2 regions of the Shewanella sp. Isolate7 genome follow, and region 1 is predicted to be linked to the other one. Evidence: predicted binding sites of a transcription regulator. Region 1 holds the regulator's gene; the other holds the start of a gene.
The links. The regulator MetJ, encoded in region 1, represses methionine synthesis genes. The targets are predictions, from matches to a motif close to TAGACGTCTAGACGTCTA.

Region 1 (11,065 bases):
CCTATCGGCTCCTTTTTTGTTGCCTAAATAACAGGCAGCCGCCGAGAAACCAGTTCGGCAATGGCTAAACTAGCGGTGAGGCCCGGCGATTCGATGCCGATAAGGTTAACCAAGCCTGCAAGCCCATGCTCTGCCTCCCCCTGAATCAAGAAGTCAGCCACCTCACTATCGTCCGGTCCCTGCAATTTAGGACGGATACCGGCGTAGGCCGGCACCAAACGGTCGATTTCTGCGGCGGGATAATAGCGGAATATCGCCTCGAAGAAACTCTGGCGCAGCGCATCGGGTACCTGATAACTCTCCTGACTGCAGGGCGTCAAATATTGGGTATCCGGGCCAAACTTTAGCTGGCCACCGAGATCTAAGGTGGCGTGTACGCCTAAGCCTTTCAGACCAGGTTCTGGGACGGGATAGATGAGATGGGAAAACGGACTCTTGCCCTGATAGGCAAAGTAATGCCCCTTGCACCAATGCAGAAGTGGAATAGAAGATTTTGCCAGCCCCTCGATGCGAGCCGCTGTTTGAGTGGCATATAAACCGGCGCAATTGATTAAGTAACTTGTGTCGATGCTCATCCGCTCACCCTGCTGCTTCAGCTCGACCCTAAAGCCATTACCACCAGCTTGGGCGGCGATAAACTCGCTATGAGGGCAAAATATCGCGGCATGTTCCTCCGCCTCGGCCAGCAGACTCAACATCAAACCATGGCTGTCGACTATGCCGGTAGAGGGTGAGAATAAGCCACCCGTCGCCGCCAATGCCGGCTCAAGCTCGGCCAGTTGACGCCGGCTGAGCGGGTAGAGTTCTGTCACGCCATTGTCCCGGCCTTGGTCGAGCAAGGCATCGAGCTGCGCCTCCTGCTCCGTCTGAGTCGCCACTATCACCTTGCCCAGGGGATTCACGGCGATGCCCCGGCGCTCACAATAGGCATATAGCCGCTGCCTTCCCTCCACACACAGCCGCGCCTTGAGACTGCCGCTCGGGTAGTAGATCCCCGCGTGGATCACCTCGCTATTTCGGCTACTGATACCTGTACCTATGGCCTCGGCGCAATCGATGAGCAGCACGCTTGCAAAACGCCGACTCAAGCTGGCAGCTACCGCCAGCCCTATGACTCCTGCGCCGACAACCACGGCATCGAACTTATCCATCTCGCTTCTCATCACCCATTAGCATTAGTCGACTCGCTTAACCCCCAACTTAACCTCTAACCTAAGCGCCTCGGCGCAGGCCAGGCAGATACAAACGTCAGCGGCTATGGCCTTAGATAGTTGTGCATTGGATAATTGTGCTTTAGGCGGAAACTCCTGATGGTGACACCAACAGGAGTCGCTCTCCTGCTGAGCCGCCAAGGCACAATGATTAGGCTGATGACACAAGGGGCAGTGACTCGCATTCGCGTGCATAAAAACCATAGAAACTGAGAGTTAGCCACTAACGTTAACACTCTGTCTCAAACGGGACAATAGGAGGAGCATTGCAACTGGTCGCCAGAGCTAAAGGTCTGTGTGAATACTCAAATGAGTTGATGTTCAATTAAGTTGATATTCAATTGAATTAAGGTTTATTTGAATAGTGAGCCAATACCCTGATTCGCGACACACAAAAGCAACAGCGGCCGCTCGGCTAGATCTAGTGGGGGTCAAATTCGATACCCATTAGATATAGCCGTGGCAGCAAAAAGCCCCACCTATCGGGCGGGGCTAAGCGTCTATTCTGGCAAGCAAAGTGCGCTATTTACCGGGTCTGACCCCGAGTGTGTGACAGATGGCATAGGTCAGTTCGGCGCGGTTCAGTGTGTAGAAATGGAAGTCTTTTACCCCTTCGCGAGACAACACCTTAACCATATCGATGGCCACGTTGGCCCCTACCATCTGACGAGTCGACGGGTCGTCATCTAACCCCTCAAACTGCCTGTGTAGCCAGCTGGGGATAGACACATTGGTCATGCCGGCGAAGCGTTTGAGCTGAGTAAAGTTAGTCACAGGCAGGATGCCCGGTATTATCTCCACATCGATACCGGCGGCCACGCAACGGTCTCTGAATCTCAAGTAAGACTCCACATCGAAGAAGAACTGGGTAATGGCGCGGTTGGCTCCGGCGTCTATCTTCTTCTTAAGATTAATCAGATCCGCCTGGGCATTAGGCGCGTCAGGGTGCACCTCAGGATAGGCCGCCACTGAGATATCGAAATCGGCCACTGATTTCAGCAGGCGTACTAGGTCGTTGGCGAAACGAGTCGGCTTAGGACTACCCGCAGGCAGATCACCACGCAGCGCGACGATATCGCGTATGCCCGAGTTCCAGTAATGCTTCGCCAGCTCTACCAGCTCTTCATCGCTGGCATCGACCAGGGTCAGATGGGGCGCGGCTACAAGATCTGTCTCCTTCTGGATGCGCTCGATCACCCCATGGGTACGATCGCGCACGCCCGAGTTGGCACCATAGGTTACCGAGACAAACTTGGGATTCAGCGGCTCCAGGCGTCTGATAGAGTTCCACAAGATAGTTTCCATCTCGGGGGTCGCCGGTGGGAAAAACTCAAATGACACATTGATATCACCATTAAGCTCAGACAAGCTTTGGTTCAATGAATTGGCGTGTTGTGCGTGATGAAAAGCCATCTTAATTCCCTCAGACCTAAACAAGAAACATTTAGACGTTTGGACGTCTATATGTCCATATACTAGAGAAACTCGGAGTGATGTCAAGCTTAAAAATTGCCTCATTAAGAAACAATTTGTTTATATGATAGACACTGAGTAGAACGGCGGGCACAGAGGCGCCTGTCTCACAGAGTTAAACCCGGCGAAAGCCACTAATAGGAATAGAAAAAAGGAAGAGAGAGATGTGCATAGCGGGTCGATGCGCGACATGCACATCGACCCATAAGATTATTCTTGTAGGAGATCCCGACAGATCTGCGCCAGATCCGACTGCACCGCGGCCGCGGTCACCTCGCGACCGGCGCCCGGGCCACGGATGATCAGCGGATTGTCCTGGTAGAAATCGCTGCGGATCACGAAGACATTATCGCCCGGTGTCAGGTTGGCGTAAGGATGGCTGTTATCTACCCACTGGATCCCCACCTTGGCCTTGAGTTGCCCCTGGTCTGAATCCAATGAAGCCACATATCTGAGCACCTTATTCTGCTCGGCCGCGGCCTGATACTGCTGCAACATCTCACCGTCGAGATCCGCCATACGTTTGATGAAATCATCCAACGGGATCTCGGCCATATGCTTCGGCACCAGAGACTCCAGCTCGATATCATCCAGCTCTATGTCATAGCCTATCTCGCGGGCCAAAATCAGCAACTTACGCTGCATGTCCCGACCGGAGAGATCGTCGCGGGGATCCGGCTCGGTGCTCCCCAGCCCCTTGGCTTCCAGCACCAGCTCGGAGAAGGGTTTCTTGGCATCATAATGCTCAAACAGCCAGCAAAGGGTGCCAGAAAAAATACCGCCGACGGCCTCTATGCTATCACCGCTGTTATGCAGATCGTTCAGCGCGTGTTGCACGGGTAAGCCTGCACCGCAGCTGGCGTTGTAGCGCCAGAACAGACGACGATTGCCCAGTTGCTGTTTTAGCTCCTGGTAGAAGGCCAGCGGCCCAGAGCCCGCCAGCTTGTTAGCGCTGACGATATGAATGCCGCGGGCAAAAAATTCTGGATACTGCAGAGTCAGATCGGCGCTGGCACTAATGTCCAGGGCGATCAACTCATCGCAATTTAGCGCCTGCAACTGCTCGAACAGATGAGAGTACTGCCAAGCCGTGCCCCGCTCGTCGAACGCCTGTTGCCAGCTGTTGAGATCGATATCAGTCTCGCTGAGCAGGGCCTTCTTCGAACTCAGCAGTCCCACCAACTCGACGCTGACCTCCAGCTCCTTATTGAGCACGGGACGGGCACGCTTGAAGAGATCGATCCAGGCTTCGCCTATGTTGCCTATTCCCAGCAACAGCACACCGATACGCTTACGCGGACCGGCGCAGCGTCTATGCACCTTCTGGGTTAAGAGGTTCACCTGCGCCTTTGGCACCAGGGTCACCAGACTCAGGCCATCGTTGCACAGAGGGTGCGCCTCACGGCTCAGCAGGCGCGAGAAGCCGCGGCGATAGAGGCTGGCATCGGCGCTCACCAGAGCCACCAGGCCGAGGTCATCGCGAAGCTGTAACTCGTCTATGCCCAGCTCGCTGCGTTTGGCCTCGAAGATGGCCTGGGCCTGCTTCTGATTCTCATGGGTAAAGGCCAGCTCGGCGCGGCCATGGGCCAGTGACCAGTAGGCCAGCGGCGTCAAACCTGCCTGGGCGAAACAGGCCAGCAGCTGTGGCAGTTCGACCGCTATGGTCAGGCTAAACAGACTGACGCTGGACAGGCTGGTGACAACCGGGGCGCTGGCCGAGGAGCTCTTAGGCGCGATCAGGGTAAAATCGGTATGGGGCGCATAGCTTGAACGCACCGCCAGGCTAACCTCTGTATCGAACAGCGGCTGCAGGGTACGGTTGTGTAGCACGGGAGAGCCAAGGTGCGCCAGGCGGTTCGCCTCGGTGAGCGACATGCTCTTGAGCAACTTGGCATCGTTGATTCGGTTAGGGTCGGCGTTAAACACCCCCTCGACATCTGTCCAGATGGTGACGCGTTCGATATCGGCCAGGCTGGCCAGCAAGGTGGCACTAAAATCTGAGCCGTTACGGCCGAGCAACAGGGTATCGCCCTGCTCATTGGCGCAGATAAAGCCGGTGATCACCAGGCGCTCTTGAGGATGGGCCTCAAGCAGGGCCTGTACCTTCTGGCGCGACTCGCCGATTCGGATCTGCGGCACGGCACCTTCGTCGGCCACCAACAGGGTGCGGGAATCGACATCCGATGCGGCCACGCCAGATTCTCTCAGCAACGCCGCCAGCAGACGCGAAGACCAGCGCTCGCCGAAACTCACCACCTGGTTACGTTGATAGTCGTTAAGCTCATCGAGCGACAACAGGCTGCTAAGCTGCGACTTGTCGGTGGCTAGGCGCTCTCTCAGGCTGCGGGCCTGCTCGTTGGAGAGCAACTGTTCAATCAGGTTTTGCTGGTAACTCACCAGCACCTGCAACTCCTCTTGCCATAGCTGATTTGAGTCACACAGCTCCAGCAAGCGATATAAAAAATTGGTACTCTTACCCGCCGCCGACACCACGATCAAATCATCGCTGTGGCCATGAGTCAGTAAAATGTGAGCGACGCGGCGGTAACAATCTGCATCCGCTAAACTAGAACCACCAAATTTATGCAAATGACATCGTGTCATTTTATGCTCCTCAAACCCTTTAACTACTTACCGCGATAGCCGCTTCTAAACCGGCGAGTATATCTGCCACCAGATCCTCACCATCTTCAATCCCTACAGACAAGCGGATCAGGGTGTCTTTAACACCCGCTTCACGACGCGCCTCTGGGTCCATCGCTCTGTGGGTCATAGTCGCAGGTACTGCTACCAGACTCTCCACGCCCCCCAGACTCTCGGCTACCGAGAAGTATTGTAACGCATCTAAGAATGCAACGAGTGCCGAGTCACCACCATTTAACTCAAAACTGAGCATTGCACCAAAACCATTTTGCTGTTTAGCGGCGATCTCATGCCCCGGATGTTCGGCAAGGCCCGGATAATACACTTTTTTCACCGCCTGGTGGTCACACAGCACTGCCAATACCTTCTGGGCGTTGGCCTGATGTTCACGAATACGCACCGAGAGGGTTCTCAATCCCCTCAGAGTCAGGTAGCTGTCAAAGGCCGATCCTGTCAGCCCCAAAGTATTGGACCACCAGTGCAGTAACTCGCCGACCTCAGGGTCTTTAGCCACTACGGAGCCACCGACTACGTCGCTGTGACCATTAATATATTTGGTGGTCGAGTGCACCACAATGTCGGCGCCCAGCAACAAAGGTTGCTGCAAGATGGGAGACAAGAAGGTGTTATCTACCACCACTTGAGCGCCCACCTTATGGCTCGCCTGTGTAATGGCTTCAATATCAACCACTCTCAGCAGTGGGTTAGAAGGCGTCTCAAGCCACACCATCTTGGGCTGTTGTGATAGTGCTTGTTGCAACGCAACATCATCGGTTTGATCCACCACTGCTAGCTTAAAGGCGCCCTTCTTCGCTAGGTTGGTAAAGAGTCGATAACTGCCACCATAACAATCATGGGGCACCACCAGCAGATCCTCTGGTCCCAATAGACTGGTCACTAGGGTAATAGCCGCCATACCGGTACAAGTGATCACGCCAGTAGCCCCTTTTTCCAACTCGGCAATCGCATCACCGAGAATGGAGCGGGTCGGGTTACCGGAGCGGCTGTAATCGAACGCCCGCGGCTGTTGATGTCCTTCAAACGAGTAGTTTGTCGACAGATAGATAGGCGGTACCACGGCACCATGCTGCGTGTCTGACTCTATGCCTTGTCGTACGGAGGCGGTGGCTAATTTACGCTCTGTCATCTTCAACTCCTCAATTCGAATCTGGGCAGAGACCTCTAGCTAAAGAGATGTCTGGACGTCTAAATGTACCTAAGCCTGTGGGTAGCGTCAACAACTTTAGACGTTTAGACGTCCAAACATTTAGAAATCTATTTGCAATTACCAAAAATTCGAGGCAATAATTTGACTGTATTTTGTAAGGGTTTAAAATCTGCACCGAATTTGAGAATTTACAGGTGAGTCAATGACTGAGTGGAATGGCGATTATATCAGCCCCTATGCTGAACATGGTAAGAAGAATGAGCAGGTAAAGAAGATCACTGTCTCTATTCCTCTAAAGGTGCTTAAGGTATTAACCGACGAGCGCACTCGGCGCCAGGTCAATAACTTGCGTCACGCCACCAATAGTGAATTGCTCTGCGAAGCTTTCTTACATGCCTACACTGGCCAGCCACTGCCGCACGATGATGACCTGTCTAAAGATAAACCCGACAGCATTCCTGCAGAGGTGAAACGCCTAATGACGGAGATGGGCATTGAGTGGGAAGAGATGGAATAATCCATTCATACACGAATCGATAGAGGGATCGCTTAGCGATCCCTCTTTAGTTTTCAACTTTTATCTGGAACACCCCAGTGCCTGCACTTCCACTCGATCCACAGATCTTGGCACTCGCCTCGCTTATCGTCTTTGTCGGCGCCCTCACCCAGAGCCTTATCGGCTTTGGCATGGCGATAGTTGCCTCACCGTTACTTTATCTTATCGAGCCTTCATTGGTTCCAGCGCCCGTGATCTTAATGGGTTTCTCTATCGCGCTGCTGACCCTATTTCGTGAACGTGGTGCTTTGGAGTTCAAAGGGTTGCAATATGCCTTGTTAGGTAGAATCCCTGGTGGATTTATCGGCGCCGGTTTACTCTTGTTCGCCCCTCAAGCCATTCTGGGACTCACAATCTCCATCATAGTCGCGATTGCTGTAGTACTGAGCCTGCTCAGGGTTACCCTGGCGGTCAATCGACGCTCTCTCTTTAGCGCTGGCGTGATCTCGGGAATCTTCGGCAACATAGCTGCCATCGGCGGTCCGCCACTGGCTATCTTACTCTCGGGAAAAGACGCCAAGCAGTTTCGCGCTGCATTATCGGCCTTCTTTATCTTCAGCTCCATCATCGCCATGGTGATCTTAGGGCTGACAGGGCTACTTACCCCACAACACTTTTACTGCTCAGCCTTGCTCCTGCCCTCTGTGCTGCTTGGTTATCTGATGGCAAACCGACTCGTCGGACGCATCGACAAACAAAAGACCCGTGTGATGACTCTTATTCTCTGTAGCCTGAGTGCTTTCCTATTAGCTGCCAAGTCGATAACCAGTCTGCTATAAAATAGAAAAAACCAGCAAAATTGCCGGCTTTTCGATTATCATTGCCTTAGGCTAGAAATGATAGGAAGTTTGAATCACACCACCGAAGGAATCGTCACTGCCTACTGAACCAGTAAGATCTAAGTTAAACACGCGACCGATGGAAAAGCCTGTACCTAAGGTATAAATATTACTGCTGGTGTCTTTCATATCATGGCGGTAACCCAATCGAAGAGCGAACCAGTCTGTGGCTCTCATTTCACCACCGATGCGCCAATGCTGCGTTTCCCCCACCTCATCAAAACGCTTGTGTCCATTGAGATCCACATCAGACGTCAGACTGAATTTATCCCAATCATAGGCAACACCTAAGGTGTACAAGGCCTCGACGCGATAGGTAAACTGACGCCCCAAGGTCTCAACAGTATCGAGCTTCTGACTCAACAAATTGCGTCCCGACAGGCCTAATGTTAAGCCTTCTACTGGCTGCATGGCCACACCGATATCCAAATTAAACACACTGTCATCATTTCGATACTTGCTGTCATCAAAATCATCGGCATCGAAGTTGTTGGCACTCACCACATAATTATAGGTATCGATACGCTGCAGCTTGGGCGAAATACCGACGGCCACAGGCATGTTCACAATCGACAGCGGGAAGCTCAGGGCGACCCCGATCTCTGAAATAGCCCCGGCAACCACGGCCCCTTGAGAGTCCAGATCCGTCACCTGGGGCGGATTGTTGGGATCCAGATCGGTCAGGGTATCGATATCACTCTCCTCGATCACCGCCACGCTCACCGCATCGATATAGGTCTTATAAAAAATAGACATAGGCATGCGCTTGGTTGGCAAGACCACAGAAAACCCCAGGCCCACGCTGGCATAGGCATTTTCACCATCAAGGGATCTAAGATCGGCAACCAGCATGTCGCGATAATTGGTAATGCCCGCCACATCGCTGGCATTGATGGCCGCCTCTAGGCCGTCATAGGAGTCCTGCAGGGCATCGAACTTGTCGGTCAGGTTATCGACATCTGCCACCTCGGCACCGAGCACGGGCAACATCACCGCGTCGCCGGAATACTTGGGCGCATGAATGGCTAATAAGGCGGGGTTGATAAAGGCCGCACCCTCACGGTTTGAGGCCGCCACCCCGGTTCCGCCCATGGCATCACTGCGAGCCTCGTTGTAGAGAGAAGCGGCAGACGCCAGAGAAGCACTACCAGACAATAACACCGCGATGACCAAACTAAGGTATTTCATCTCATTCACCCTGTTCATTATTTTTGTTCTCACTCAGGAAGCTACCCGAGTCGTCTTTAAAGATAGACTAAGACAACAAAAAAGTGCGCTCCAAACCCGAGGTTTAAACACTTTTTTTTCAAACTATTTTGTCGCCCTACCCACACATATAAATCCTGTCGATTCGGTAGGCGGCCTTATCCCCTAAACAGACGCCTATGCAATACAAACACAACCAAAAATACCCATTTAGAGATAACTTAAATAATAAAGTGTGATCTTCCTTGGCACTTTTATAGCGATATCAGAAACACAGCGCACCAACCCAAAAAGAACAAAACCATTAAATTTCATCACTTTATAAAATATTCATTAGGTTTATATCCATGGTATTTTTATCAATTAGATTTTCCTCATGAAAGTAATCAACATCAAGTTTACAACTACTCCCTTTTGGTAAATTTTCCAACAAGAAACAAGCATTTTGTTTCAGGTTAATAAATCGCTCAGAGTAGCGATTAAGGAAAATGATGATGAAAAACGTTGCCAAAATAGCTACATGCTTACTCCTCGCCCTCACAGTTGGCGGACAAGCCTACGCCGTCGACGGTGGTAACCCTAAGAAAGGGAAACACCTGTATAAAAAAGAGTGCAAAGCCTGCCACAGCAAGGGCGATGCCGCCGGTGAACTGACCCCTATGAGCAAGACCATGAGCCAATGGGATCGTTACTTCAAACGTGACATGCATAAAGTAAAGCCGGAAGTCTTCGAGAAGCTCTCTGAAAAGGATCGTTTAGACATCCAACAGTTCCTCTATGACCATGCGGCCGACTCAGATCAGACAGACATGCGGTTAACCACGGACTTGTTATCGGTGCGCTCGTCAACAACCCCAACGAGCGCATAAGGAGAGATTCACATGCGTACTCTACTATCCATACTCATCGCAAATGCACTCGCCATCTCTGGCTCAGCCTATGCCGCCGATAGCGATGCACAAAAACTAGCCGAGCTTAAACAACAGCTTGCCGATCTCACCGAAGAGATTGAAGACATCAACAGTCGTGTCGACAAAAACGAACGTCATAGCGCGCTCGATAGAATTCAACTCACTGGCGATTTCCGTACCAAGGCCCATTCATTGCACTATCAAAATGTCACCTGGAACCCTGCAATCAAGGTCGACTTCAATGATTTTGGTGCAAAAGCCATGTCTGGTGCCTTTGGTATGCCCAACGATCCCAACTCCCCCTTGGGACAGATGATGCAGGCCAACCCGGAGCTGGCCGCCGCCTTCCAGAGTGGTATGCTGCAAGGCGTGATGCCCTACGTATTGGCGCCCAAGACCACTCAGGACATCAACAACGACATCTTCTACACCACACGCCTGAGACTAAACCTCAAGGCCAAGGTATGGGATAACGTCAACTTCGCCGGTCGTCTCAGTATGTATAAAAACTGGGGAGACTCTACCGGCGTGCAGGTGTTCGATTCCTGGCGTTCATTCACCATGGATGGCACCAACAGTGGTAACACCAGCGGTGACTGGCTCCGTGTAGAACGCGCCTACTTCGACTGGAAAAACATTGGTGGTTCAAAAACCTACCTATCTATCGGTCGCCGTCCTTCAACCTATGGCCCACCAACCCAATACCGTGAAAATGAGATGCGTGGCGGCACGCCATCGGGCCATCTGGTTAACTTCAACTTCGATGGTCTGACCCTGGGCTACAAACTGGGTGAGATCACTGGTATCGACGGTCAAGTGGTGCGTTTCTGTTATGGCCAGGGCTTCGAGTCACAGTGGGGCAACGGTGAGATGTTTGGCGATATCGTCACCAAAGACACCCACCTGGGCGGCTTTAACATCGACGCCATCAACGACGGCAACCACTTCCTGCAAATCACCCTATTTGGCGCCAAAGATATCAACGACGGCTTCAAGGGCACCATGGCCTTCCCCACACAGCTGGCCGGCATCTTCGCGCCGACCATGTACCAAGACAT
Region 2 (11,065 bases), on a different contig from region 1:
CTATGCTTTGAAGATGGGGCTGCGAAGTGTCTATGGGGTGAGAAGATGAGTGATTCCGAGCAGAGAGAGTCTAGTAAAATCAATCAAAATCAGCGTGGTAGCTTGGTTCGTGGTCAGGAGCTGGATAGGGTGAACCATCTGCTGCACTTCCTGCTGACCCTTTGCACCCTCGGCGTCTGGGGACTGGTGTGGTGGCACCTGATCTTAAAATCCCAGGGCAAGGCAGAGCGCCTGTTTCATGGCTTCGACGATGCCTATTGGAGCCACCTTATCGAGCGCGAACAGCCTCCCGCCGCCCTACATACCTTCAGGGTCGACGCCAAGCAGGAATCTGTTTACTTTGAGGCCTGATGGAGCCGTGCTTGATATGAATCACAGCTTACTGCAGGTTTCTCTGATATTATCCCGTTCCCATTTGCGTCTGCCGCTTGCAGCATTGCAACTTGCTCTGAAGGAATAAGGGCGGCTGGACCAAACCATTCTCGCGATTCAAGGTTATTAATGATGCGTCAACAAACCTCTTCTTGGCTGGGCCGTGCCTGGTCTGGCTGGATGTCTGTGCCCCTGTGGTTACAAATCCTTATCGGTATGCTCCTGGGTATCTGTACCGGTTTAGGCCTGGGTGAGCAGGCGGTACTGCTCAAGCCGATAGGTACGCTTTTTGTCAACACCATCAAGATGTTGATCGTCCCCTTGGTGTTCTGTTCCCTGATTGTCGGCGTGACTTCGATGCAAGATACGGCCAAGATGGGCCGAATCGGCTTTAAATCCTTCGCCTTCTATCTGGGAACCACCTCTATCGCCATCACACTCGGCCTTGCCGTGGGGCACTTCATGCAGCCCGGCGCCGGGCTGGCGATGACCTCGGCAGAGAGTCACAGCGCGGTGAAAGAGGTGCCCTCCATCATGGAGACACTGATTAACATAGTGCCCACCAATCCCATCGCGGCGCTGGCCAGTGGACAGATTTTACAGGTGATCGTCTTTGCCGTGGCCTTGGGTATCGCCCTAGTGTTGATTGGCGATCACGGTAAGCCCGCCATCAAGGTGTTCGAGAGCCTTGCCGAGGCCATGTATAAGCTGACTGATATGGTGATGAAGCTTGCGCCTTACGGGGTATTTGGCCTGATGGCCTGGGTGGCTGGCGAATATGGCATGGACATGTTGATGCCGCTGATCAAGGTGATCCTGGCGGTCTATATCGGCTGCGCCCTGCATATCATAGGCTTCTACAGCCTGGTGCTGACCTTTGTGGCCAAGCTTAACCCGGTGCAGTTCTTCAAGGGGATCAGCAATGCCTTGGCGGTGGCCTATACCACCTCGAGTAGTGCCGGTACTCTGCCTGCCAGCATGAAATGCGCCAGCGAGTCTTTAGGGATCAACAAGAAGATCTCCAGCTTCGTCCTGCCCCTGGGCACCACCATCAACATGGATGGCACCGCCCTGTATCAGGGGGTTACCGCCCTGTTTGTTGCCCAGGCCTTCGGTATCGATCTCACCTGGGTCGACTATATCACCATCATTCTCACCGCGACATTGGCCTCTATCGGTACCGCGGGTGTCCCTGGTGCAGGTCTGGTGATGTTGACCTTGGTACTGACGACAGTTGGTCTGCCGCTGGAAGGGGTGGCCATCATCGCGGGTATCGACCGTATCCTGGATATGGCGCGCACCGTGGTTAACGTGTCGGGAGATCTGGTGGCCACCACAGTGATCGCCAAGTCAGAAGATGAGCTTGACCTGGAGCACTATAACGCCGACGCCGAGCAGAGCCAGATACTGGCAGAGCGCCTTGATAGCTAATTCCAGATAGTTACACGGGATAGGCTAATTTTGGACAGCTAAGCCTAGCTTGTAGAGACAAAAAAACCGCCTTAAAGGCGGTTTTTTTGGAGGTAATCTCGACAATTACTGCTTACTGAGCACCAGCTGGATCTTACCGTCTGCGTCTTTGAGCAGCAGCTTACCCTTGGCCAGCTCGGCCTGGGTCACCTCAGACATCGCCTGCATGACGGTATGCTCCTGCTGCATCAGCGCATCGACACAGGCTTTCATCGTGCTACCGGCTGGGGAGAGGGTCAGCGCCTGGCCGTCCAGTTGATACTTACCGAAAAATTGGTTGCAGCTGTTATTGCCGCTGAGTGCGCCATCTTCGGCAAACACCAGCTGAGCCGGGCTATAATCGATGGCCGCCTTACCCTGGGCGGCCTCTATGTGCCAGCTACCTAAAATATCCAGATCCTCGCCGCCTATGAGAGATGTGCTTTGGCAGGCAGATAAGCCGAGCAAGGTACCGGCGATAAAAATAAACTTCTTAAACATGGGGAAACTTCCAATTCTGTGAGACAGATATTTTGACAAGCTTACTCTTAATTAAAAAGCCTTAATCGGGGTTTTTCCATGATATTTTGTTCATGCTAAGCTGTTTCCACTGTCGGCCCAGCTGTTCCGACAACAAGCTGTTCCGACAACAAGCTGTGCCGACGGCAAGTTTTCTGATATGGGAAAGATAAAGCGATGATGACAGGATTAAAACTGGCCCACTGGCTGGGACTCGCGATGGTGATGGTGGGCCTGGGGATCTATGGCCTGACCTCTTGGACTGAGCAGATGCAGGGGATACTGCTGGTCTCTAGCCTGCTAGGTCTGGGTCTGGTGATGATGTCGCCTTTCCCCATAGTGCTCTTCATTCAATGGGCAAAGGCGCAGGATCAGACTCAAGTGGAAACACAACAAGATAACCAAGGCTAAATTTGCCTTAAGCCTTTACGTCGCCCTGCTGCGCCAGCTTTTGGTTGGCATGTAGATTCTGTCTCGCCGCCTCGACCATAGGTTCTATGGCCAGATGTGTGGTAGGGGGGAAGAAGCTCACGCCTATGCTGATCTCCGCCTTGATCTCCTCCTTGGCGATCTGCTTGAGCAGACGCTTGGTGAGGGATTCGAGATTGGCCTGACTATCGACGAAGGCCAAGATGGCAAACAGGCCATCCTCGATACGGGCCGAGACATCGGCATCACGCATATTATGGTGTATGACCCGCGCCAGCTGTCTGAGTCCATGACTCTGCTCGAGTTGTCCCTTGTACTGGGTATTATCTTGCAACAGGACGATACCCGCATGGGAACCGAAACGACGGCTGAGGCTGAGTTGTCTCGGCGCCATCAGGTTGAAACCATAGGGGTTGAGCATGCAGGTGAGGTCGTCTTGTACCGACATCATCTGGATCTGCTGCATCAGGAACAGATGCTTGAGCTCCGCCTGGATCAGGGCCTTGGCGTTTTCCATGAGCGGCAGGAGTCGCTGAAAATGTTTGCTGCGCTGGCTGTCACAGATCAGCATCACCCCGAAGGGCTGACCGTCTGACCAGTAGAGGGGCAGGGCCAGTAGGCTGTCGAAGCGGGCCAGATGACTCTCGGGATCTTGGCTCTCGGTGAGATCCAGCAGGCCGTAGGCGGTATGCTTGCTTAGGGCATGGGTCAGGCTGGCATCATAAAACTGGGTGCCGGCATAGAGGTTGAGATCCGTGCGCTGGCGACTACAGACGACCTGATATTCGCCATCGATACATTGCAGTACCACACTGGCCTGAGCCTGATAAAATTCATTAAGTAGATCAACTTGTTGCTGCCAACGCGGCAGAGTAATGGCGGGATGATCGGCTTCCCTGAGCCAGAGGCTGGTATCGGCGCATTCTAATAGCATAGTAGTGCTCTCTTATTGTTATTATTTAATTGCATAACTCGCTAGTCTCTGTCGCTCAGTCTAAAGACTGACGACACAAAGTGTTTACATCATACTCAAAAATTATATGTTGTGAGAATGTAAATTTTCAATTTTTGCGAGCAAAATCTATTTTCTCTTCTCTTTTGCTCCGCTGTGCAGGTATCTGTTTGCTAACAGAAACGGCCGAAATTAGCCCTTGCTCTCCGTCTCCACCGCCTCCTCGCTCTGATGATAGGACTTGAGCTGCTGCTTGGCCTGTTCCAGCATAGGCGCCAACTTGGCCGAGGAATCGGGAGCGAAGAAGGAGTGCCCCGAGTCTAGCTTTAGGCGATCGTTTTGCTGGGCCAGCAGTTTTTCGACCCTGCGGCTGATATGGCTAAGGTCGCGCTCGGCATCGACGAAGACCAACACCACGAACTGGCTATAGCTGTAGTGTGCGGCGATGTCGGCGGTGCGTATGGTGTTCTGGATGATGTTGCCCAGTAGCCGGATATGTTTGTCCTCTATCTCATCTATCATAGGCGGATTGGGATAGAGCTCGAAGAAGAGTATGCCTGCATGGGCACCGAAGCGTCTGCCCAGGTTGAGTTGTCTGGGCGCCATCATGATAAAGCCGTAGTGATTTAGCATGCCGGTGTCACGGTCGCGCATCGACAGCGACTCGATACGCTGACTCTGACACAGTAGCGCCAGATCTTGCTGCAGCAAGATTTGGAAGGGTTCCAGCATGAAGGCGTTAGTGCTGGCGGTTTCCCTGCTGCCGGGATTGACCACACAGAGGCAACCGAAAACTGTGCCGTCTGGCCAGAGAATCGGCCGGGACAACAGGCTGCTGGCGGTGGCGAGATCCTTAGGCAGCTCGGCATTGGATTCTCGGCTCAGATCCAGGTTGATCCCTTCGGGCTGACTGTTGGACAGGCGGGTGAAGAGCTCGAATTTTTCGTTATATAGGGTGCCGGAGAGAAATTTACGGGTGTCGTTGATGGAGCTGACGATGATTTCAAAGCCGAGATCCGTCTGCTGGGCGACGAAGGCGACATCAGCCTCGAAATAGCGTTTCATCAGCTCACATTGATGCATCCACCTGACTAAGTTGATTTGCGCGTTATCGTTTTCAAGTATACTCACACCCGTATGAATGTTTTCCGGCAGCATGATCGGCTCTAACCTATTGGTGTTTCAGGTTTGTTAAGTGTGGTAGTCGATTAGCTATTTTGCAAATAGCCCGAATATTTAAGGGGATATCCTTGTTTCAATTGAGTATAGAGAGTCTGTCATGACTATCCGCTTGGCCACAGGTGCCGATCTCGATGCCCTCGTCGCATTGGAGGCGAGGGAGTGGCAGGCCGAGTTGATCCCAGGGCAACGAGGCGCTTTGATGACGGGCCAGCATTTTGGTCGCCAGGAGTTATCCGAGCTGATTCAGAAGCATTGGTTGCTGCTGGCCGAACGGGGAGGGGAGATCGCCGGCTATGTGATCGCCGGTCACTGGTCTTTCTTTGGGGAATGGCCCCTGTATCGCTCTCTGGTGAAACGGCTCGAGACTAGCCGCTTCGAGATGCCCCAAGGCATGGTCGGCGCCAGCAATAGCTGTCAGTATGGCCCCATCTGGATCGCGCCATCTCAGCGTGGAACGGGCCTGTTTGCCGAGCTGGTGGCCGAGCTTAAGACACGGATAGCTCCTCAATATCCCTACATGGTTACCTTCATCGCCGAAGACAATGAACGCTCCTTCGCCGCCCATACCCAGAAGGGGCGCATGCAGGTGCTGGACTTCTTCGAGTTCGACGGTCGTGGCTATTATCTGCTGGCGACAGCGACAACGACAACGACAACTTGGGCCTAGAGAGGCTAACGAGTACCCTTATGGCAAGCAAAGAGATGAAGGGCAGGATGACTGCTAAGAGCAAGACGGCTGATAGCAAGATAACAGATAGCAAGAACAACGAGTTTCCGCAGCGCCTTGCCGAGCTGCTGACCACCTATGAGGGGGTCTCGCTCAGCGCCCTGGATAACCTCAAGTTGTTAGCCGCCTTGGCGGCCCAGGCCGAGCTTGGCTGCGAGTGTCTCGAGCTGAGCGATGAGCCGCGCGCCATCTATGTTGCGAATTGTGATGGGCACTGGTTTGATTGTGGTTTCAGTAACGCCTATAGCGCCGAGATTCGGCCCATGGCGCGGCCGTCCGAGGCGCAACTGGCGACGGCCAGAAGGGTCGAGGTGCCGCTGCTCAACGCCCAGCAGCTGAGCTTCATGTGTATGCAGTATGCCCACTTCGACCACTGTTAGCCCGCTGGCTCGGGTGAGTTAAGCATGAGCGCGAGCCGCCTAGAGGAGCGCCTAGCAAGCGGCGTGAGAATGTTAAGGATGAGTCGTTAGTGATGGTGAGAACCTTTGCCCTGCTGGGCGTATTATTCAGTGGTTTCCTGGTGTGGCTGATCGTCAGCGCCGATGCCGGGCGCAGCAACCCCTTGTTTGAGCTGGCCCATTCGATTCCCTACGGTGACAAGCTGGGGCATATGATCTTGTTTGGCACCCTGACCTTGTTTGCCAATGTCGGCAGTCATTTCAGGCGTGTGTCCCTCGGCAAGGTTCGCCCCTATCTAGGGGCCGTGGTGGTCGCGATTGTGGTGATTATCGAGGAGTGCAGTCAGCAGTATTTTCCCAGCCGTACCTTCGATGGCTATGATCTGCTGGCCGACGGGGTGGGCATCATGCTGTTTAGCCTGCTGAGCCTCTATCTTGAGATGCGATTCTTTACTAGCAATGAGTCGACTAGTTAAAGCTAATGCTATTTCATTGACAAAGATACAAAAAAGCCGCCTTTTGGCGGCTTTTTGCTAACTGGCAAAACCAGTCTTATAGCTTGGCGTCTGCGCGTAGCGCCTCTGCCTTGTCGGTACGTTCCCAAGGGAATTCGTTACGACCGAAGTGACCGTAAGCGGCGGTCGACTTGTAGATAGGACGTGCCAGGTCGAGCATCTCAGTCAGGCCGTATGGACGCAGATCGAAGTGCTGACGTACCAGACCGATCAATACTTCTTCAGAGACCTTACCCGTGCCGAAGGTTTCGACGCTGATAGAGGTTGGCTCGGCCACACCGATAGCGTAAGAAACCTGGATCTCACAGCGATCCGCCAGACCGGCTGCCACTATGTTCTTGGCCACATAACGTGCCGCATAGGCCGCGCTGCGGTCAACTTTCGATGGGTCTTTACCCGAGAAGGCGCCGCCGCCGTGACGAGCCATGCCGCCGTAGGTGTCGACGATGATCTTACGACCCGTCAGACCACAGTCACCCATAGGACCACCGATAACGAAACGGCCGGTAGGGTTGATGAAGTACTTGGTGTCTTTGTTCAGCCACTGCTCAGGCAGTACTGGCTTGATGATGGTTTCCATCACGCCTTCGATCAGATCAGATTGGCTGACGCTGTCGCAGTGCTGAGTAGAAAGCACGACGGCATCGATGCCGACGATCTTGTTGTCTTCGTAGGCGAAGGTCACCTGGCTCTTGGCATCTGGACGCAGCCAAGGCAGTGTCTTGTCTTTGCGTACTTCCGATTGACGCTTCACCAGTGCGTGGGCATAGGTGATAGGCGCTGGCATGAGTACGTCGGTTTCGTTGCTGGCGTAACCGAACATCAGGCCCTGGTCACCGGCGCCTTGCTCTTTAGGATCGGCGCGATCGACACCCTGGTTGATGTCTGGAGACTGCTTACCAATGGCGTTGAGTACCGCACAAGAGTCGGCGTCGAAGCCCATGTCTGAGTGGGTGTAGCCGATCTCGCGTACCGTCTTACGGGTTAGCTCTTCGATGTCGACCCATGCAGAGGTGGTCACCTCACCACCGACCATCACCATGCCGGTTTTGACGTATGTTTCGCACGCCACACGTGCCTTAGGATCTTGTTCTAAGATCGCGTCGAGTACCGCATCAGAAATTTGATCGGCGATTTTATCTGGATGACCTTCTGAGACCGACTCAGAGGTAAACAAGTGCTTTGCCATAATGGAAAAATCTCGTCTTTAAACAATTCGAATGTGTAGAAGTATCTACATCTAGACGGCCATTTTAGTGGAAATCAGATCGGATAACACCCTTTTCGATGAAAATTGTGGAGTAAAACCGGGTAATTGTTCTAATGTCTCGGATGAGTTTAAATAAAATTCATGACTAAGCCTTTGTTATTATTGCTTTTTAATTGTCGTTATAAGCCGCCGATTTTTTATTGCCAAAGGATCGCTTAGGGCTGATTAGCGCCGCGACGGCCAGCAGGGGTGGCAAGGAGGTGCGGGTTGCTCCGGCCCGGGTAAGTGAAATCCTGACTCCCCCTAAGGCGGTAAGCGAGGTTTTACCTGGAATGGCAGAAGCGCCGTTTTTAGGGTCTAGAAGGATTTAATCTAAGCTAAAGGGCGAATTTTATTTGCGTCCCATCCGCGAGTAGGGGAAAATATGCCCCCATTGTTGCCCGCAAATTCGGCCCGCAAAATCCCCAACATTCAAATCAGCAGGAGAGAGCATGTCATCTCGTAAAGAACTCGCAAACGCTATCCGTGTGTTAAGTATGGATGCTGTTCAGAAAGCCAACTCTGGTCACCCAGGTGCGCCATTGGGTATGGCCGATATCGCCGAAGTGTTGTGGAATGATTTCCTGAAGCACAACCCAAACAACCCAGAGTGGGTCGACCGCGACCGTTTCATCCTTTCTAACGGCCACGGCTCTATGCTGATTTACTCTCTGCTTCACCTGACGGGTTATGCACTGCCGATGGATGAGCTAAAGAGCTTCCGTCAGCTGCACTCTAAGACCCCAGGTCACCCTGAGTATGGTTACACCCCAGGCGTTGAAACGACTACGGGTCCTCTGGGCGCGGGTATCAGCAACGCGGTAGGTATGGCGATTGCCGAGAAGACTCTGGCGGCGCAATTTAACCGTCCTGGTCACGATATCGTTGACCACTTCACTTACTGTTTCCTAGGCGACGGCTGTCTGATGGAAGGTATCTCTCACGAAGCCTGTTCACTGGCGGGTACTCTAGGCCTTGGCAAGCTGATTGCCTTCTGGGATGACAACGGCATCTCTATCGACGGTCACGTCGAGGGCTGGTTCACCGACGATACCGCTAAGCGTTTCGAATCTTACGGCTGGCACGTGATTGCCGGCGTCGATGGCCACGACAGCGACGCGATTCGCGCGGCTATCGAAGAAGCTAAGTCTGTTACCGATAAGCCAAGCATGATCTGCTGCAAGACCATTATCGGTTTCGGTTCACCAAACAAGTCTGGCAGCCACGACTGTCACGGCGCGCCACTGGGCGATGTCGAAATCGCTGCGGCCCGTGAGTTCCTGGGTTGGGAGCATGGTCCATTCGAGATCCCTGCCGACGTGTACGCAGGTTGGGATGCTAAAGAAGTGGGCGCGGCTAACGAGTCTGCCTGGAACGAGAAGCTTGCTGCCTATGAAGCCGCTTACCCAGAGCTGGCTGCCGAATATAAGCGCCGCGTGATCACTGGCGAACTGCCAGCCGATTTCGAAGAGAAGGCACAGGCCTTCATCAAAGAGTGCCAAGAGAAGGGCGAAAACATCGCCAGCCGCAAGGCATCACAAAATGCTATCGCGGCCTTCGGCGCAGCCCTACCTGAACTGCTCGGCGGCTCTGCCGACCTGGCCGGTTCTAACCTGACACTATGGTCTGGTTCTAAGGGTATCCAGGAAGATCCTGCCGGTAACTACATCTACTACGGTGTGCGTGAGTTCGGCATGAGCGGCATCATGAACGGTGTGTCGCTGCACGGTGGCTTCATCAACTACGGCGCGACCTTCATGATGTTCATGGAATATGCGCGCAACGCGGTACGCATGTCTGCACTGATGGGCATCCAAAACATCTTCGTATACACCCACGACTCTATCGGTCAGGGTGAAGATGGCCCGACTCACCAACCGGTTGAGCAGCTGGCTAACCTGCGCATGACACCAAACATGATGGTATGGCGTCCATGTGATGCGGCCGAAACTGCCGTGGCATGGAAGATGGCTATCGAGCGTCGTAACGCGCCGACTTCACTGGTGTTCAGCCGCCAGGGCCTAGCTGCACAGCCACGTACCGAAGAGCAACTGGCTAACGTCGCCAAGGGCGGTTACGTGTTGCAAGACTGCGCCGGTACACCAGATCTTATTCTGATCGCTACGGGTAGTGAGGTGCAGCTGGCACTGGATTCAGCTAAGGCGCTGACCGAGCAAGGTAAGGCGGTACGCGTGGTCTCTATGCCATCGACCGACGTGTTCGACGCGCAAGACGCCGACTACAAGGCCTCTGTACTGCCTGCTTCAGTCACTAAGCGTGTCGCTATCGAAGCGGCTCACGTGGACTACTGGCACAAGTATGTTGGTTTCGACGGCGCCATCGTCGGCATGACCACCTTCGGTGAGTCTGCGCCAGGCGGCGCACTGATGAAGCACTTCGGCTTCACAGTGGAAAACGTGGTTGCCAAGGCTAACGCCATACTTTAAGGCATTGCCACCAAGGGCATAGGGCAAGCAGTTGCCCTATGCCATGATGACTCGGCTTATCGATGACGATAGGCCGTTGTCGCATCAAGAAGCCTATCTCAGGACGGTGTTAGGAGTGGAAAGCAATTAATGATTAAAGTTGCGATTAATGGTTATGGCCGGATTGGCCGCTCGATTCTTCGTGCCCTCTATGAGTCAGGCAAGCGGGATCAGATCCAGATTGTCGCCATTAATGAACTCGCCAACCCCGAAGCCATGCTTCATCTGACCCAATACGATACCACCCATGGTCGCTTTCAGTCTCCCGCGTCACTCGATGCCAATACGATGACCATAGGGGATGACCGTATCCTGCTGCTGCATGAGGAAGATGCCGAGAAGCTACCCTGGCAATCCCTGGATATCGATATCGTGTTCGAGGCCACGGGTGCTCTCATCGACCGCCAGGCCTGCGAGGCCCACATCAGGGCGGGCGCCAAACAGGTGCTGATCAGCCATCCCTCATCCGGCGATGTGGACGCCACTATCGTTTACGGCGTGAATCATCAAGATCTCAAGGCCGAGCATCAGGTGGTCTCTAACGCCTCATGCACCACCAACTGCCTGGTGCCCATCATCCAGGTGCTCGACCGCGCCTTTAAGGTGCGCAGCGGCGCCATCACCACGATTCACTCGGCGATGAACGATCAACAGGTGATCGACGCCTACCATGACGACCTCAGACGTACCCGCGCGGCGGGGCAGTCGATCATTCCGGTCGATACCAAGCTGGCCAGAGGGATCGAGCGTATCCTGCCCGAGATGAAGGATAAGTTTGAGGCGATAT

Region 2: metK (methionine adenosyltransferase) is a predicted target of MetJ. The motif match lies at 7,777-7,794, and genes of this name have one in related genera.

Annotation. Positions count from the first base shown of each region.
Region 1 covers NZ_JAKEVJ010000037.1:16,867-27,931, reverse strand. The annotation lists gene L1D47_RS11025 (NAD(P)/FAD-dependent oxidoreductase) at 24-1,151, opposite strand; gene L1D47_RS11020 (cysteine-rich CWC family protein) at 1,176-1,406, opposite strand; gene metF (methylenetetrahydrofolate reductase) at 1,734-2,624, opposite strand; gene L1D47_RS11010 (bifunctional aspartate kinase/homoserine dehydrogenase II) at 2,895-5,288, opposite strand; gene metB (cystathionine gamma-synthase) at 5,308-6,474, opposite strand; gene metJ (met regulon transcriptional regulator MetJ) at 6,698-7,012, shown strand; gene L1D47_RS10995 (sulfite exporter TauE/SafE family protein) at 7,090-7,830, shown strand; gene L1D47_RS10990 (conjugal transfer protein TraF) at 7,882-9,078, opposite strand; partial or broken gene L1D47_RS10985 (cytochrome c) at 9,588-9,915, shown strand; gene L1D47_RS10980 (DUF3373 domain-containing protein) at 9,978-11,065, shown strand, end outside.
Region 2 covers NZ_JAKEVJ010000050.1:7,045-18,109, forward strand. The annotation lists gene L1D47_RS13530 (hypothetical protein) at 46-351, shown strand; gene L1D47_RS13535 (dicarboxylate/amino acid:cation symporter) at 505-1,803, shown strand; gene L1D47_RS13540 (META domain-containing protein) at 1,909-2,322, opposite strand; gene L1D47_RS13545 (hypothetical protein) at 2,518-2,751, shown strand; gene L1D47_RS13550 (GGDEF domain-containing protein) at 2,759-3,703, opposite strand; gene L1D47_RS13555 (GGDEF domain-containing protein) at 3,914-4,879, opposite strand; gene L1D47_RS13560 (GNAT family N-acetyltransferase) at 5,001-5,570, shown strand; gene L1D47_RS13565 (hypothetical protein) at 5,591-6,010, shown strand; gene L1D47_RS13570 (VanZ family protein) at 6,103-6,504, shown strand; gene metK (methionine adenosyltransferase) at 6,581-7,732, opposite strand; gene tkt (transketolase) at 8,245-10,239, shown strand; gene epd (erythrose-4-phosphate dehydrogenase) at 10,369-11,065, shown strand, end outside.